Regions from separate parts of the Arthrobacter sp. CG_A4 genome, predicted to be linked through region 2. Evidence: predicted binding sites of a transcription regulator. Region 2 holds the regulator's gene; the other holds the start of a gene.

Region 1 (8,024 bases), on a different contig from region 2:
GCCTGGTCACCCGGGCCACCAACGACGTCGCGCAGATCCAGAACCTCGCGGTACTCGTCTTCACCATGCTCATCGCGGCGCCGGCCATCTTCCTCGGCGGCATCGTGCTGGCCATGAACCAGGACATCGCACTTTCCGGCCTGGTGGCGGCGGTAGTGCCGGTGCTCGCGGTCATCATGGCCGTGATTGTCCGCCGTCTCATTCCGCTCTACCGGCAGGGCCAGGAACTTATCGACCGGATCAGCCGGATCCTTCGGGAGCAGATAGTCGGCGCCAACGTCATCCGGGGCTTTGTCCGCCAGGGCCATGAGATCCGCCGCTTCGACGGGGCCAACAAGGACCTCACCGGGAACAACACGCAGTCGGCGCTGCTCGTTGCCGGGATGATGCCGCTGATCATGCTGGTGGTCAATCTGTCCTCGGTCGGGGTCGTCTGGTTCGGCGGCTTCCGGATCCAGTCCGGCGAGATGCGGCTCGGCGCCCTCACGGCGTTCATCGCCTACATCCTGCAGATCCTGATTGCGATCATGATGGCCATGTACGTGTTCATGACGGCACCGCGTGCCGCCGCCTGCGCCGAACGCATCCAGGCCGTGCTGGACACGGCCCCCGCCATCACGGATGGCCCCGGTGCAGCCGATGCCGGGGCGGTCGACGCCGAGGCGGTCGACGCCGGCAGGAGCCCGGTCACGGGCCCCACCAGAAACACCGTGGAGTTCCGGGGCGTCACCTTTGCCTACCCCGGCGCCGAAGCGCCTGTTCTCGAAGGCGTAACGTTCACGGCGGTGCCCGGCACCACGACGGCGATCATTGGTGCCACCGGCAGCGGCAAGACCACGCTGCTGAATCTGCTGCCCCGTTTCCTGGATGCCACCGGAGGCGAGATCCGCGTCGGCGGCCGCAACATCCGTGACTTCCCGCTGACGGCGCTCCGCGGACTCATCGCCCTCGTGCCGCAGCAGTCGTACCTGTTCACCGGGACCCTGGCGGATAACCTGCGCATGGGGGCGCCGGGCGCCACCGACGCAGAGCTCTGGCGGGTGCTGGGAACGGCGCAGGCCGGGGAGTTCGTCCGCGGGCTCCCGCAGGGGCTGGACTCGCCCGTGAGCCAGGGCGGCACCAATTTCTCCGGCGGCCAGCGGCAGCGGCTGTGCATCGCCCGCGCCCTGCTCCGTCAGGCCCCCGTCTACCTCTTCGACGACAGTTTTTCCGCGCTGGACTACGGCACGGACTATCGGCTCCGGGAATCCGTGGGGCCACTGCTGGGTTCGGCGACCGTGCTGATCGTGGCCGAGCGGGTATCCACGATCGTAGACGCCGGCCTGATCCTGGTGCTGGACAACGGGCGCGTTGTGGCGCAGGGAACGCACAGCGAACTGATGGAGTCCTCCACGAGCTATCAGGAAATTGCTGCCTCCCAACTCGTCCCGGAGGGGACTCTGTGAGCCGGGAACCGGCCCTCGAGGCCGGGATCCTGCCGTCGGCCGAGGCGTTGGCCGATGCCGATGCCGGGCAGCCGGCCGTCACCTCCACAACCGCGAAGGCCGGGGACCGGCCCCTGGCCGATGACCTTGCCGCGGGCAGGGAACCTTCCGGTTTGGGTACCACCGGCAGGCTGCTCGGTCTCCTCCGCCCGTCGAAATGGCGGATGGCCGGCGCCGTCGCGGCCACCTGCGCCTTCGTCGCGCTCAACGTGGCAGCACCCAAGCTGCTGGGTGACGCTACCGACGTCGTCGTCGACGGCGTGATTGGCGGCACCTTCAGCCAGGAGAAACTCGCGGTGCTGCTGGCAGTGGTATCCCTGATGTACCTCGGCGCCTCCCTGTTCAGCTGGATCCAGGGTGCCCTGACGGCCAGGGCCGTCCAGCGCCTCAGTTACGATCTCCGGGCCTCGGTCGAGGAAAAGTTGCATGTGCTGCCGTCCAGTCACTTCGACGAACAGCACCGCGGGGACGTGCTGAGCCGCGCGACCAACGACGTCGACAATATCTCCCAGGCGCTCAGCCAACTGCTCAACCAGCTGATCATGTCCCTTCTGATGCTCTCCGGCGCGCTTGCCATGATGCTGTGGATTTCACCGGTCCTGGCCGTCATCGCGCTGGTGTCCGTCCCGGTCTCCACCCTGATCACCGTGCTGGTGGCCCGTAAATCGCAGCCGCATTTCACCGCGCAGTGGGCGAGTACCGGGGAGTTGCATGCCCAGCTGGAGGAGTTCGTCACGGGCCATGAAGTGATCAAGGCGTTCGGGCGGCAGGACGCGTCCGCCGCCAGCTTCAAGGACAGCAACGACAAGCTTAACCGGGCCAGCGCCCGCGCCCAGTACATGTCCGGCGTCGTGCAGCCGCTGATGGTCTTCGTTTCCAACCTCAACTACATCGCCGTCGCCGTGGTGGGGGCGCTCCAGGTCACCGCCGGGGCCATGACGATCGGCGGCATCCAGGCGTTCATCCAGTTCAGCAGGCTCTTCAGCCAGCCGATGGGGCAGATCGGCGGCATGCTGACCCTCCTGCAGTCCTGCCTGGTCTCCGCCGGGCGTGTTTTTGCCCTGCTCGACGCGCCGGAGATCCCGGCCGATCGCCCCGCCGCGGCCGCCGGGTACTGCCCGGTCACGGCCGCAGCGCCGATCCCGGCGCCGATCACGGCGCCCGGCGCCGGCGCCGGCGCCGAAGGCCGCGTCACCTTCGAGCACGCCACCTTCGGCTACAGCCCGGACACCCCGGTCGTCCGGGACCTCTCCTTCACCGTGGAGCCGGGGCAGACCGTGGCGATCGTCGGCCAGACGGGCGCCGGCAAGACCACGGTGGTGAACCTCCTGATGCGGTTCTACGAGCTGGATTCGGGCCGGATCACCGTCGACGGGGCGGACATCGCAGGGCTGTCGCGGGATGAGCTGCGGGCCGCCTTCGCCACGGTGCTGCAGGACGCCTGGCTTTTCACCGGCAGCATCCGGGAAAACATCGAGTACGGCCGCCCCGGCGCCAGCGACGCCGAGATCGTCGCCGCGGCGCAGGCCAGCCACGTGGACCAGTTCGTCCGGGCCCTGCCGGCCGGCTACGCCACGATGCTCGGCAACGACGGCGACACGCTGAGCCGCGGGCAGCGCCAGCTCATCTCAATCGCCCGGGCGCAACTGGCGGCGCGCAGCATCCTGGTTCTCGACGAGGCCACCAGCTCCGTTGACAGCCGGACCGAGGCCCAAATCCGCCAGGCGATGCATCGGCTCCGGCAAGGCCGGACCAGCTTCGTAATTGCCCACCGCTTGTCCACCGTCCGCGACGCTGATCTAATTCTGGTCATGGACCAAGGACGGATCGTTGAACGCGGAACCCATCGGGAGCTTATGGTCGGGGGCGGGCTTTACCCGAAATTGTATGAGGCGCAGTTCGCTGGCCGCGAACAGCCGCAAGGACCGGGCGGGCCGGAACAGTGAGCCCCGCAGTGACCTCGGCCACACCCTTTCCCGGTGCCTGGCGGCCCAACCCGGCCAGCTCCGTGCCCCTCTTCGAACAGCTCAGGCTTACTGTCATTGAACGGGCAGACCGCGGAACACTGCCGGCCGGAACCAGGCTCCCGGCGGTGCGCAGCCTCGCCGGCGAGCTGGGCGTCGCGCCGCATACCGTGGCGCGCGCCTACAAGGAACTCGAGGGTGCCGGCGTCGTGATCACCCGGGGCCGGAACGGGACGGTGGTCTGCGCCCGGGATGAGGCCTGGAGCTCCCTGTCCGCCGCCGCGGCCGAGTTCGCCGCCGCGGCGAAGACCCGGGGCGCGAGCTTCGCTGAGGCCGTGCAGTTGCTCGCAGCCGCGTACGACCGCGAGCAGCACCGGTAGCACACGGGGCGGGTTTCCCCGGCCCGGGACACAGCCGGGAATGGATATTCGAAGAAGTTTTCGATTAGCATTAGTAGCGTGCCTAAAGCCGTAGCTGAACATCCAGCCGTTGATTCCCAGACCCCCGCAGTTCCGGAGAGCGCAGTTCCGGGGAGTGCAGTTCCGATGGTCGCGGTTCCGGTGCGAGCCGCACAACCGGGCCGCGTGATCGATGCCCGCCCCGAGGTGAAGCGACCGGACATGTCACGCCTCATCGTCAAAGGAGCGCGCGAGCACAACCTCCGCAACGTGGACCTCGACCTGCCGCGCGACTCCATGATTGTCTTCACCGGGCTCTCAGGATCCGGAAAGTCCTCCCTCGCCTTCGACACCATCTTCGCCGAGGGCCAGCGCCGCTACGTCGAATCGCTCTCCGCCTACGCCCGGCAGTTCCTTGGCCAGGTGGACAAGCCCGACGTCGACTTCATCGAGGGCCTCTCACCCGCGGTGTCCATCGACCAGAAGTCCACGAGCAAGAATCCCCGCTCCACGGTGGGCACCATCACCGAGATCTACGACTACATGCGCCTGCTGTGGGCCCGTGTCGGCCGCCCGCACTGCCCCATGTGCGGGGAACCCGTCGCGAAGCAGACCCCGCAGCAGATCGTGGATCAGCTGCTGGAATTGCCGGCGGGCACCCGTTTCCAGGTCCTGGCCCCCGTCGTCCGGGGCCGTAAGGGCGAGTTCGTCGAGCTGTTTAAGGAGCTTACGGCGAAGGGCTACTCACGCGCCCGGGTTGATGACAAGCTGATCCAGCTGAGCGATCCGCCCAAGCTCGGCAAGCAGTTCAAGCACACCATCGAAGTGGTGGTGGACCGGCTCGTGGTGAAAGACGGCATCAGCCAGCGCCTCACCGACTCGGTGGAAACCGCCCTCGGCCTGGCGGAGGGACGGATCCTTGCCGAATTCGTCGATCTCGACGCGGACCACCCGGAACGGATCCGGGCGTTCTCTGAGCACCTGGCCTGCCCCAATGAGCACCCCCTCGCCATCGACGAAATCGAGCCCCGCTCCTTCTCGTTCAACAACCCCTTCGGCGCCTGCTCCGCCTGCAGCGGCATCGGCACGAAGCTCGAAGTCGATGAGGAACTCATCATTCCGAACGGCGAACTCTCCCTCGCTGAGGGCGCCATCGCGCCGTGGTCGCTCGGGACGGCGACGACGGAATACTGGAACCGGCTGCTCGGCGGACTTGCCAAGGAACTCGGGTTCTCGATGAAGACCCCGTGGGACAAGCTTTCCGAGGACACCCGCCAAACGGTGCTGCACGGCAAGGACCACAAGGTGGTGGTGCAGTACCGCAACCGCTTCGGCCGCGAGCGCAAGTACAGTACCGGCTTCGAAGGCGTCATCCAGTACGTCCACCGGAAGCACCTCGAAACCGACTCCGACAAGGCCCGGGACCGTTATGAGGAATACATGCGGCAGATCCCGTGCCCGGCCTGCAACGGCGCCCGGCTGAACCCGGCGTCGCTCTCGGTGCTGATCAACGGGAAGTCCATTGCCGCCGTCGCGGCCCTGCCGATGCGCGATTGTGCGCACTTCCTCGACAACCTGGTGCTCACCGGCCGCGAATCCCAGATCGCCCACCAGGTCCTCAAAGAGATACAGGCCCGCCTGACCTTCCTGCTCGACGTCGGCCTGGAGTACCTGAACCTGGAACGGCCCTCCGGCACCCTGTCCGGCGGCGAAGCCCAGCGCATCCGGCTGGCCACCCAGATCGGCTCCGGCCTCGTAGGCGTGCTCTACGTCCTTGACGAGCCCTCCATCGGGCTGCACCAACGGGACAACCGCCGCCTGATCGAGACGCTCACCCGGCTGCGGGACCTCGGCAACACCCTGATCGTGGTGGAGCACGACGAGGACACCATCCAGGAAGCCGACTGGGTGGTCGACATCGGACCGGGCGCCGGCGAACACGGCGGCATGGTGGTGCACTCCGGTTCCTACCAGGGACTGCTGGAGAACACCGAATCCCTCACGGGCGACTACCTCTCCGGCCGCAAGAAGATCGAGATCCCCAAAAAGCGGCGCAAATACGACAAGAAGCGCGAGCTCAAGGTGGTCGGTGCCAAGGAGCACAACCTCCTGAACGTGGATGCCACGTTCCCGCTGGGCCTGTTCACCGCGGTGACCGGCGTCAGCGGCTCCGGCAAGTCCACCCTGGTCAACGAGATCCTGTACAAGGTCCTGGCCAACAAGCTCAACGGCGCCAAGCAGGTGGCCGGGCGGCACAAGTCCATCCAGGGCCTCGAGCACCTCGACAAGGTGGTGCACGTCGACCAGAGCCCCATCGGCCGCACCCCGCGTTCCAACCCGGCCACCTACACGGGCGTCTTTGACAACATCCGCAAGCTCTTCGCCGAGACCACGGAGGCCAAGGTCCGCGGTTACCTGCCGGGCCGGTTCTCTTTCAACGTCAAGGGCGGCCGCTGCGAGGCCTGCTCCGGCGACGGCACGCTGAAGATCGAAATGAACTTCCTGCCGGATGTCTACGTGCCCTGCGAGGTCTGCCACGGTGCCCGCTACAACCGCGAAACCCTGGAAGTCCACTACAAGGGCAAGACCATCGCCGATGTCCTGAACATGCCCATCGAGGAAGGCGCCGAGTTTTTCGCGGCGTTCTCGCCGATCGCCCGGCACCTGTCCACCCTGGTCGACGTCGGACTCGGCTACGTCCGGCTGGGCCAGCCCGCCACCACGCTCTCCGGCGGCGAGGCCCAGCGCGTGAAGCTCGCGGCGGAGCTGCAGAAACGCTCCAACGGGCGCAGCATCTACGTGCTGGACGAACCCACCACGGGCCTGCACTTCGAGGACATCCGGAAGCTCCTCCTGGTGCTCCAGGGCCTCGTGGACAAGGGCAACACCGTCATCACGATCGAGCACAACCTCGACGTCATCAAGAGCGCGGACTGGGTGGTTGATCTCGGGCCCGACGGCGGGTCCGGCGGCGGCCGCATCGTGGCCACCGGCACCCCGGAGCAGGTGGCGAGGTCCACGGAGAGCCACACGGCAGCCTTCCTGGCCGACATCCTCGCTTAGGCTGCAGAATCCCCGGAAGTATTCCCGTTGAAGCATGCGAATTACCGGCATACGTTCGCACATGAGAAACTAGGCCGGTGAACCCTACAACAGTGCCCGTGATCTTTGACCTGGACGGCACTCTTGTCGATCCGGCGCAGGGCATTGCGGACGGAATCGCGGCGGCCCTCACTGAGCTCGGGCTCAGCGTGCCGGACAAAGCCCTGATGGATACGATGATCGGCCCGAAACTCAGTCATGCCCTGACGGAGACCGCCGGGGTTCCGGCCGCCCTACTGGACGACGCCATCCGGATCTACCGGGCGCACTACCGCTCCACCGGCATCGCGCAGAGCCGGCTCTACCCGGGCATCCTGTCCCTGCTGGAAGCCTTCGTAGCGGCTGGCCGTCCCATCGCCGTCGCCACCCAGAAGCCCGAGGGCCTCGCCCGCACCGTTCTGGACCACCACGGCATCGCCGGCCTCTTCAACTCCATCCGCGGCTCGGCCGCCGACGAGGCAGCAGCGGGCGGTGCTTCAGGCAAGGCCGGCATTGTAGCCGCCGCACTGGCCGACTTGAAAGCGGTGTCCGGTCCGCACACAGAACACGCCGTTATGGTGGGGGACCGCGCCCAGGACGTCGCCGGCGCCGCCGCCAACGGCCTTGACTGCATCGGGGTAGGCTGGGGCTTTGCGGCCGACGGCGAACTCCGCGGGGCCGGCGCCGTGGCGGTCGTTCCGGACACCGCCGTTCTCCACGAGATCATCGTCAGGCGGGACTTCATCCTGGCTGGTGCCCTGGACACCGACGCACTGCAGACCCTGAACGAGGTGCCCATCAATGGCAATGTTTGACGCTATCCGCTGGACCACACGGGGGCTTGTCGCCTCGACCTGCCGCCCCACGGTCATCGGACTCGAAAACGTGCCGAAAGAGGGCCCGTTCATCGTGGCGCCGAACCACCTCTCCTTCCTGGACAGCGTGATCGTCCAGGCCCTCATGCCCCGCCCGGTAGCCTTCTTCGCGAAAGCGGAATACTTCACCACCGGCGGTGTCAAGGGCCGGGTCATGAAGTCCTTCTTCGAGGCCGTCGGCTCTATCCCGGTCGAGCGCGGCGAGCAGGCGGCCAGCGTCCA
Region 2 (8,024 bases):
GGTACAGGACCACCCGGACTTCCGGGCCGGCGCCACCGCCGGGGTATCGGCGTCCATCGGCGGCAACCGAGGCAACTCCACCGCCTGGCTGAATTTCTACACGGCGGACCTCCGGAAAGCCTACCGCCGCCAACCCGAGGGACTGCGCCAGCTCGGGATCCGCGTACGCCGGTGTCCACGGCCGCTGCTGCGCCAAGGCCCAGACGGCCGGCCGTCGCACCACGAATGTGACGGCGGAGCCGGGGTCGAGCACAAGCAGTTCGGCCCCTTCTGCGACGGCGGACAGCGCGGCGCGGGCCGCATACACGGCAACGGGCCGTGCCTCGGGATGCCAGGCCTCCAGCGCCGCGGCCGAGGTGAACAGTGGCATCGCGGTCCGGCCGTCGGGCGCCTTCAACGTCACGAGGGCCATATCGGCCTGCTTGTCACCGTGGAGCTTTTCACCGTGCAGCTTGTCACCGCGGATCTTGTCACCGTGGAGCTTTTCACCGTGCAGCTTGTCACCGCGGATCTTGTCACCGTGCATGGTGTCCACCGCCGGGCGCGTCACGCCTTCGCCTTCTTCGGCGAGCTGGGCGAGGATCGGCACGAAGACCCGGGCGGTGGACAGCGCGGCGACCACGCCGGCTTCGTCACCTTCCCCTGCCGCGAGGGCCGCAATGGCGGCGAGGTAGCCGGGGTCGGCCATGCCGTCGTCGTCCTCGAAATTGTGGATCCTGGCGTCCTCGCCGGCCAGGCTGCGGCCGGCCCAGGGCCGGCCTGCCGAGTCCGTCGCCCGGCCGGCGCCGGCCAGGGCAGCGGCAATATGGCCCGGCAACTGCCGGGAAGGTGTTGCGCTCTCGCCTTCAGGCTGGTGCTTCATCCCGCGGACCTGCTAGCGGCGGCCGGCCACGTCAAGGGCCTCGGGCAGTGTGAAGTTGCCGTGGTAGAGGGCCTTGCCCACAATCGCGCCCTCGACGCCGAGCGGCACGAGGGAGCGCAGGACTTTAAGGTCATCGAGGCTGGAAATGCCGCCGGAGGCGACGACGGGCTTGCCGGTCTTCTCGACCATCTGGCGCAGGAGTTCGATGTTGGGGCCCTTGAGGGTGCCGTCTTTGGTCACATCCGTGACGACGTAGCGGGCGCAGCCGGCCTCTTCGAGCCGGCCGAGGACGTCCCAGAGGTCTCCGCCTTCCCTGGTCCAGCCGCGGCCGGCGAGGGTGGTGCCGCGGACGTCCAGGCCGACGGCGATCTTGTCGCCGAAGCGCTCTATCACCCGGGCAGTCCACTCCGGGTTTTCCAGGGCGGCGGTTCCCAGGTTCACCCGGGCAACTCCAAGCTCGAGGGCGTTCGCCAGGGATTCGTCGTCGCGCAGGCCGCCGGAGAGCTCCACCTTGATGTCCAGCCGTCCCACCACTTCGCGGAGCAGTTCCGCGTTGGAGCCCCGGCCGAACGCGGCGTCAAGGTCCACCAGATGGACCCACTCCGCGCCCTGCTGCTGCCAGCTCAGCGCGGCTTCCAGCGGCGTGCCGTAGCTGGTTTCGCTGCCGGCCTCGCCCTGGACGAGGCGGACGGCCTGGCCGTTCACGACGTCGACGGCGGGCAGCAGTTCAAGGACGGGCAGCGGGGTTTCGGTGGTCATCGTGGGATCCTCAGTTTCTCAGCGGATGGCGGTGGTCGGGTTGCTGCCGGCGTGTTGCTGCCGGCGGTTGGCGGGCAGCTAGCCGGCGGGCAGGGTCAGGAGATAGGCGGCCAGCAGCGACATCCCGGCCAGTGCATAGAACACGATCTGGACCCAGCGAGGGCTCTTCTGCTGCCGGAACGACAGCGCCCCGCCAATCAGTAGCCCGGCGAGGCCCATAAGCACTATCGACCACATTTAGGCGGTCGCTTCCGGCGCGGCGGCTTCCGCTTTGACGTCCGGGACAGCAGCGGTCCCGGAGCCGTTGCGCAGGCCCTCGACCCAGTTGCGCAACAGGCGCGCCCCGGCGTCACCGGACTTCTCCGGGTGGAACTGGGTGGCGCAGAGAGGGCCGTTTTCCACGGCCGCGATGAACGGGGCACCGTGCTCGGACCAGGTGACCAGAGGCGCCGTCATGCGGGGCTGGATCACGTCGAAGTCCCAGTGCTGCACACCGTAGGAGTGCACGAAGTAGAAGCGCTCGCTCTCGACACCGGCGAAGAGCTGGGAACCGGCCGGCACGGACACAGTGTTCCAACCCATGTGCGGTACCACTTCGGCCGGCAGCAGCTCGACTTTGCCGGGCCACTCCCCCATGCCCGGGGCCTCGGTGCCGTGCTCCACGCCGGCCTCGAACAGGATCTGGAGCCCGACGCAGATGGCCAGCACCGGCCGGCCACCGGCAACGCGGCGTCCGATCATGCGGATGGCGTCAACGGCTTTGAGCTCGCGCATGACAGTTTCGAAGGCGCCGACTCCCGGGACGACGAGGCCATCGGCGTTAAGTACGTCCTCCGGCTTGGCGCTGAGGATGACCTCGGCCCCGGCGCGCTCGAGCGCGCGAACGGCCGAGCGGATGTTGCCGGAGCCGTAGTCCAGCACCGTGACGGTGGGCTTACCCTCGGGCGAGACGGGCTTCCTGCCGGCGTCGGGGTTGATGATGGCGCCGTCCTGCAGCACCTTGCCGGTCACAGCGCACCCTTGGTGGAGGGGATTCCCTCAACGCGCGGATCGGATTCTATGGCCGCACGCAGGGCGCGGGCGAAGGCCTTGAACTGGGCCTCGACGATGTGGTGCGGATCCCGGCCGGCGGTCACGTTCATGTGCAGGCAGATCCCGGCGTGCAGTGTGATCGCCTCGAAGACGTGGCGGGTCAGGGAACCGGTGAAGTGACCGCCGATCAGGTGATATTCCTGGCCGGCGGGCTCCCCTGCGTGCACGAGGTAAGGGCGCCCGGAAACATCGACAACGGCGTGCGCCAGGGCTTCGTCCAGGGGAACCGTGGCCTCGCCGAAGCGCCGGATGCCTGCCTTGTTGCCCAGTGCTGTGCGCAGGACCTCGCCGAGAGTGATGGCAACATCCTCCACCGTGTGGTGCACGTCGATGTGGGTGTCCCCCGTCGCCTTGACTGTCATGTCGATCAGCGAGTGCTTGCTCAGCGCCGTCAGCATGTGGTCGTAGAACGGAACCGAGGTGCTGATATCCGAGACGCCGGTGCCGTCCAGATTAATCTCGACCAGGACAGTTGACTCGCTGGTGGTCCGTTCCATACGCGCGGTCCGCCCCAGTGCAGCGGTTGATCCGGTGTTGCTCATGTTGAGGTGTCCTTTGGCTGAAGGCGGGGTGTAGGGCTTGCGGCGCCGGACTCGCGGGCGGGGGTTGCGGGCTCCGCGCTCAAGTCTAGGCCTGCTGTGCTGCGCGGCTGGTCAGTATCCTCTCAAGGGCTTCGAGGAAGGCTGTGGTTTCCGTCTCAGTGCCGGCAGTGACACGCAGGTGCCCGGGGATGCCGACGTCGCGGATCAGTACCCCGGCGTCCAGAAGTTCCTGCCAGGTCTCGTGCGAATCCCCGAGGCCGCCGAAGAAGACGTAGTTGGATTCGGAGGCCGCGGGTTTGAGCCCCATCCGCTGCAGTTCGGAGACTATCCGGTCACGCTGGCGCTTGATGTCCTGGACGTCGGCCATGAGCGCGGTCCGGTGGTTTAGCGCGGCCAGGCCTGTCGCCTGCGTGATGGCGGACAGGTGGTACGGCAGCCGGACGAGGCGCAGGGCGTCGGCGACTTCGGGGGCCGCCGCCATGTAGCCCAGCCGTGCGCCCGCGAGGGCAAACGCCTTGCTCATGGTGCGCGAGACAATCAGCCGCTCCCGGCCTGGCAGCAGCGTGAGGGCGCTCGGCGTGCCGTCGTGGGCGAACTCGTGGTAAGCCTCGTCAACGATCACCACGGCCTGGCTGGCTTCGCCCGCTTCATAGACCGCTGCCACGACGTCGAGGCCAAGCCCGGTGCCGGTGGGGTTGTTCGGGGAGCACAGGAACACAATATTGGGCTGCAGTTCACGGACCTGGCGGGCTGCCGATTCGGCACTGAGGCCGTAGCCCTCGGCGCGGACCCCGGCGATGTATTCCGTGTCCGTCCCGGCGGCCAGCAGCGGGTACATGGAGTAGGTTGGAGGGAAGCCGAGGGCGGTACGGCCCGGTCCGCCGAAGGCCTGGAGGATCTGTTGGAGGACCTCGTTGGATCCGTTGGCTGCCCAGATGTTCTCCGCACCCAGGCCATGCCCGAGGTAGTCCGCCAGGGCTCCGCGCAGTTCGGTGAACTCCCGATCCGGATATCGGTTGAGTCCGGCTGCCGCGATGGTCACGGCCTCGGAAATCGCGGCGCGGACATCGGCCGGCACACCATGGGTGTTCTCGTTGACGTTCAGCAGGATCGGCACCTCCAACTGCGGTGCACCGTACGGGCTCAGCCCGCGCAGATTGGTCCGGAGGGGGAGTCGATTCAGGCGTTCTAACTGGTCAGTCACTCAACTAGTTTAAGCGAGACGGCGACGAGCCCTGAAACTGCGACGCCTGACGGACTGCACCAGTGATGTTACTTGGCCGGAACGACCAGTGACTGGCCTGGAACCACGCGGGCCGCCTCGAGGTTGTTGAGCTGGAGAATGTCGGCCACCACATCGCGGGGGTCACGCTCCGGAGCCACTGTTCCGGCGATCGCCCACAGCGAGTCTCCGGGCTGGACGGTGACCGAAACAGCCGGGGTCAACCGCAGATCGGCGGCGGACTCGGAGGCCCTGGCCGGCGCATTGAGAAAGCCGCTGAAGGAGAGAATAAGGGCGGCCAGCAGGATAAGGGGAACGCCGAAAAAGACGAAGCGTCCGCGCCTGGTCAACCGCAGCGGCGCCTGCCTGGTGCGGGCCGCGGAGCCGTGCCCGCGGAGTGAACGACCATCGCCGGATACCTCTCCGCGGTCATTTGTGTAGCCGAATGTGTCGTGAAACGCGCTTGATGCTGACATGAACTGAGCCCTCCTGGACCATACGGTGCCGCCCGGCGTACTGCACGTACTTGCCGCCAACCGGCCTAACCTTCGAACATAGAACCGAACGTCGTGCCCTGTCCGAACATCGCTGGAGTCGAACACATATTCGAACTTCGCTAGTTCTGTTTTAGCACTTATCGACGAACATTGTCGAGACTCGCTAGAACAAATGTTTGAAAAACTGCTGCGGCTGGCCTACGTTGGAGTCACAGGACAACCGCATCTGCAGTTGATCAGCAGGGTCTGACAAAGTCCGACAAACAGAGCCGTACGTTGCGGCAACTGCAGCGACGACAGCCGGGCATAAGGGAAAGGCGTTGGCGAATATGGCAGCACAAGCCACCGGCGGCAGGGCCAGCCAGCGGAACCCGCAGGCAGCCCGGCCCCCGAAGAGCCTCACCATCCGGCAAAAGAAGATCCTGGAAACCATCCAGCGCTCGGTATCGGAGAACGGCTACCCGCCGTCCATGCGTGAGATTGGCGACTTGGTTGGACTGGCAAGCCTCTCCAGCGTCACCCACCAGTTGTCCCAGCTCGAGAAGCTGGGCTACCTGAGGCGCGACCCCAAGCGTCCGCGTGCCATGGAAGTGCTCATGCCGCTGACCCTGGATGAGGGGGCCACCAGGATTTCAGGAGCCGGGAAACCGAGCGGCCTGCGCTCCGTGGGCGGGTTGTCCGTCTCCGAGCTCACCAGCGCCACGGATACCGCTATGGTGCCGCTCGTGGGCCGGATCGCTGCCGGCGGCCCTATTCTCGCCGACCAGGTGGTCGAGGACGTGATGCCGCTGCCGCGCCAGCTGGTGGGTCATGGTGAGCTTTTTATGCTCAAAGTCGCAGGCGATTCGATGATCGACGCCGCCATCTGCGACGGCGACTGGGTGGTGGTACGCCGGCAGAGCGACGCCGTCAACGGCGACATCGTGGCCGCTCTGCTGGACGACGAAGCGACGGTCAAGACCTTCCGCCAACGCGACGGCCACATGTGGCTGTTGCCGCAGAATACCCAGTACGAGCCCATCCTCGGCGATCACGCCGTCATCATGGGCAAGGTGGTCTCGGTCCTCCGCTCCCTCTAGCTAAAATCAGATACCGGCTCTGACGCTCGCTCACCTTTCGCGGTGGACAACAGAACGCTTCCTCACTTTTCGGTTTGACCGTAAATGCTCCGTCACATCATGTGACGGAGCATTTACCTTTGGCACTCAGAATCGGAGTGCTCCCTGTTTCGGGTCTTTCGCCGAAGTCCGCCGACTCGGGGTGGGCTAATACGAGCGGGCACTGGGACACGACACGCAATCTTTCCTGCGACGCGCAGATGTCGTGGCGCTACCGGAATACCCGTAGCGCCAGGGCATTTGCGCGTCGCAAGGATAAATGCGCCGCGTCAGCAGCCCGGCACCGGAAGTCCGCGGAGTCCAGGCGCTGCCGTCGCCCGCGGGCCGGAGCAAGTGGGCGGGAACGCCGCGACCCGGGCCGGGGCGTTCCACCCGGAATCCCTGAATGGCAGCGACTACGCGGCCGGTTGCCCGGATTCTTTGGCGAGGCGTTCCAGCGCAGCAAAGGCTATCGCGGGATCGGTGGTGGGCCAGAACGGCGGAAGTGCGGCGCGGAGGAATCCCCCGTACCGTTCCGTGGATAGCCGTGAGTCCAGCACCGCCACCACTCCTTTGTCCGTCGTCGTCCGGATCAGCCGCCCGGCGCCCTGTGCCAGCCGGATCGCGGCGTGGGTCGCCGACACGCTCATAAAGCCGTTGCCGCCGGCCTGGGCCACCGCCCTGGACCGCGCCGTCATCAACGGGTCGTCCGGCCTCGGAAAGGGGATCCGGTCGATCACGACCAGCCGGCAGGAGTCGCCCGGGACGTCAACGCCCTGCCACAGCGACATAGTCCCGAAGAGGCAGGTGTCCGGCTCGTCGGCGAACTGCCGCACGAGCGCGGTCATGGTTGAGTCTCCCTGGCAGAGAATGCTCAGCTCCAACCGCGGCCGCATGGCCTCGGCGGCGTCTTCGGCGGCGCGGCGGGAGGAAAACAGGCATAAGGCCCCGCCGCCGGAGGCCCGGATCAGTTTCTCCAGCTCATCAAGCGCTTCCGGGGAGGTGCCGCGGCCGGGTTTGGGCAGGTGCTTCGCAACGTAAAGAATCCCCTGCTTGGGGTATTCAAACGGCGAGCCGACGTCGACGCCGGTCCAGCTGGGCGCGCCGGGGCCGACCAGTCCAAGGCCGCCGGCGGCCGGTTCAAACGCCGAGCCGATCGCCAGGGTCGCCGAGGTCAGGATTACCGTGTGGTCCGCGAACAGGCCCTCGCGCAGCCGGCCGGCGACGCTCAGCGGCGCCACGTTGATCAGCGCCGGAGCGGACTCGTCCGGCTGGGAGTACCCCTGCGCCGGGTCGAAGGTGCTGGTGCGGGAAAACCACACCACTTCACGGTTTTCCCGGGCCGCGAGCAGCCGTTCGCAGAGTTCCAGGATGACCATGAGCCGGGAGCGGGCGAGCTGACGTCCGCCGTCGGCCGTGTTGGCGCTGTCCCCCTTGGAATCGGACAGCCCGGCGCGGCAGGCATCACGCAACTGGTCCACACAGTCCAGCTGTTCGCTGTTGAGGCCGTTAGGCATAAGTCCGCCGGGGACGCCTTCAATGGCGAGTTCGAGGTTGGCCGCTGCATTGCTCAGCGCGTCAACGGTAATGCCGGTGTGCTTCCGCGCCCCTGAAGCGGCAACATTCACCATCGCCACGGAGAGCTGCCCGGACACGGCGCCGGTGACGCGGTCCTGGAGTTCGTGCGCCTCGTCAACCACCACGACGTCGTACTCGGGCAGCACGGCGAGGCCCTCGAAGGCGCTGACGGCCAGCATGGCGTGGTTAGTGACGACGACGTCGGCGTCTGCGGCGTTCTGCCGGGCCAGTTCACTGAAACATTCGCCCGCCAGCGGACATTTCTGCGCCCCGAGGCATTCCATCGAGGTGACGGATACCTGGCGCCAGGCGCGGTCGGTCACGCCGGGCATCAGCTCGTCGCGGTCGCCCGAGGCGGTCGCCTCGGCCCATTCG

The links. The regulator LexA, encoded in region 2, represses DNA repair genes until DNA is damaged. The targets are predictions, from matches to a motif close to TCGAACANNTGTTCGA.
Region 1: the regulator LexA is predicted to act here: its motif matches at 3,877-3,892, upstream of uvrA (excinuclease ABC subunit UvrA).

Annotation. Positions count from the first base shown of each region.
Region 1 is NZ_JAXCID010000058.1:2,574-10,597, reverse strand. It holds gene RCH07_RS17720 (ABC transporter ATP-binding protein) at 1-1,445, shown strand, start outside; gene RCH07_RS17715 (ABC transporter ATP-binding protein) at 1,649-3,430, shown strand; gene RCH07_RS17710 (GntR family transcriptional regulator) at 3,439-3,828, shown strand; gene uvrA (excinuclease ABC subunit UvrA) at 4,069-6,909, shown strand; gene RCH07_RS17700 (HAD hydrolase-like protein) at 6,987-7,742, shown strand; gene RCH07_RS17695 (lysophospholipid acyltransferase family protein) at 7,729-8,024, shown strand, end outside.
Region 2 is NZ_JAXCID010000014.1:45,530-53,553, forward strand. It holds gene RCH07_RS08050 (SseB family protein) at 1-862, opposite strand, end outside; gene priA (bifunctional 1-(5-phosphoribosyl)-5-((5-phosphoribosylamino)methylideneamino)imidazole-4-carboxamide isomerase/phosphoribosylanthranilate isomerase PriA) at 875-1,621, opposite strand; gene RCH07_RS08060 (hypothetical protein) at 1,700-1,858, opposite strand; gene hisH (imidazole glycerol phosphate synthase subunit HisH) at 1,859-2,632, opposite strand; gene hisB (imidazoleglycerol-phosphate dehydratase HisB) at 2,629-3,255, opposite strand; gene RCH07_RS08075 (histidinol-phosphate transaminase) at 3,341-4,459, opposite strand; gene RCH07_RS08080 (LysM peptidoglycan-binding domain-containing protein) at 4,528-4,953, opposite strand; gene lexA (transcriptional repressor LexA) at 5,304-6,053, shown strand; gene RCH07_RS08090 (ATP-dependent DNA helicase) at 6,488-8,024, opposite strand, start outside.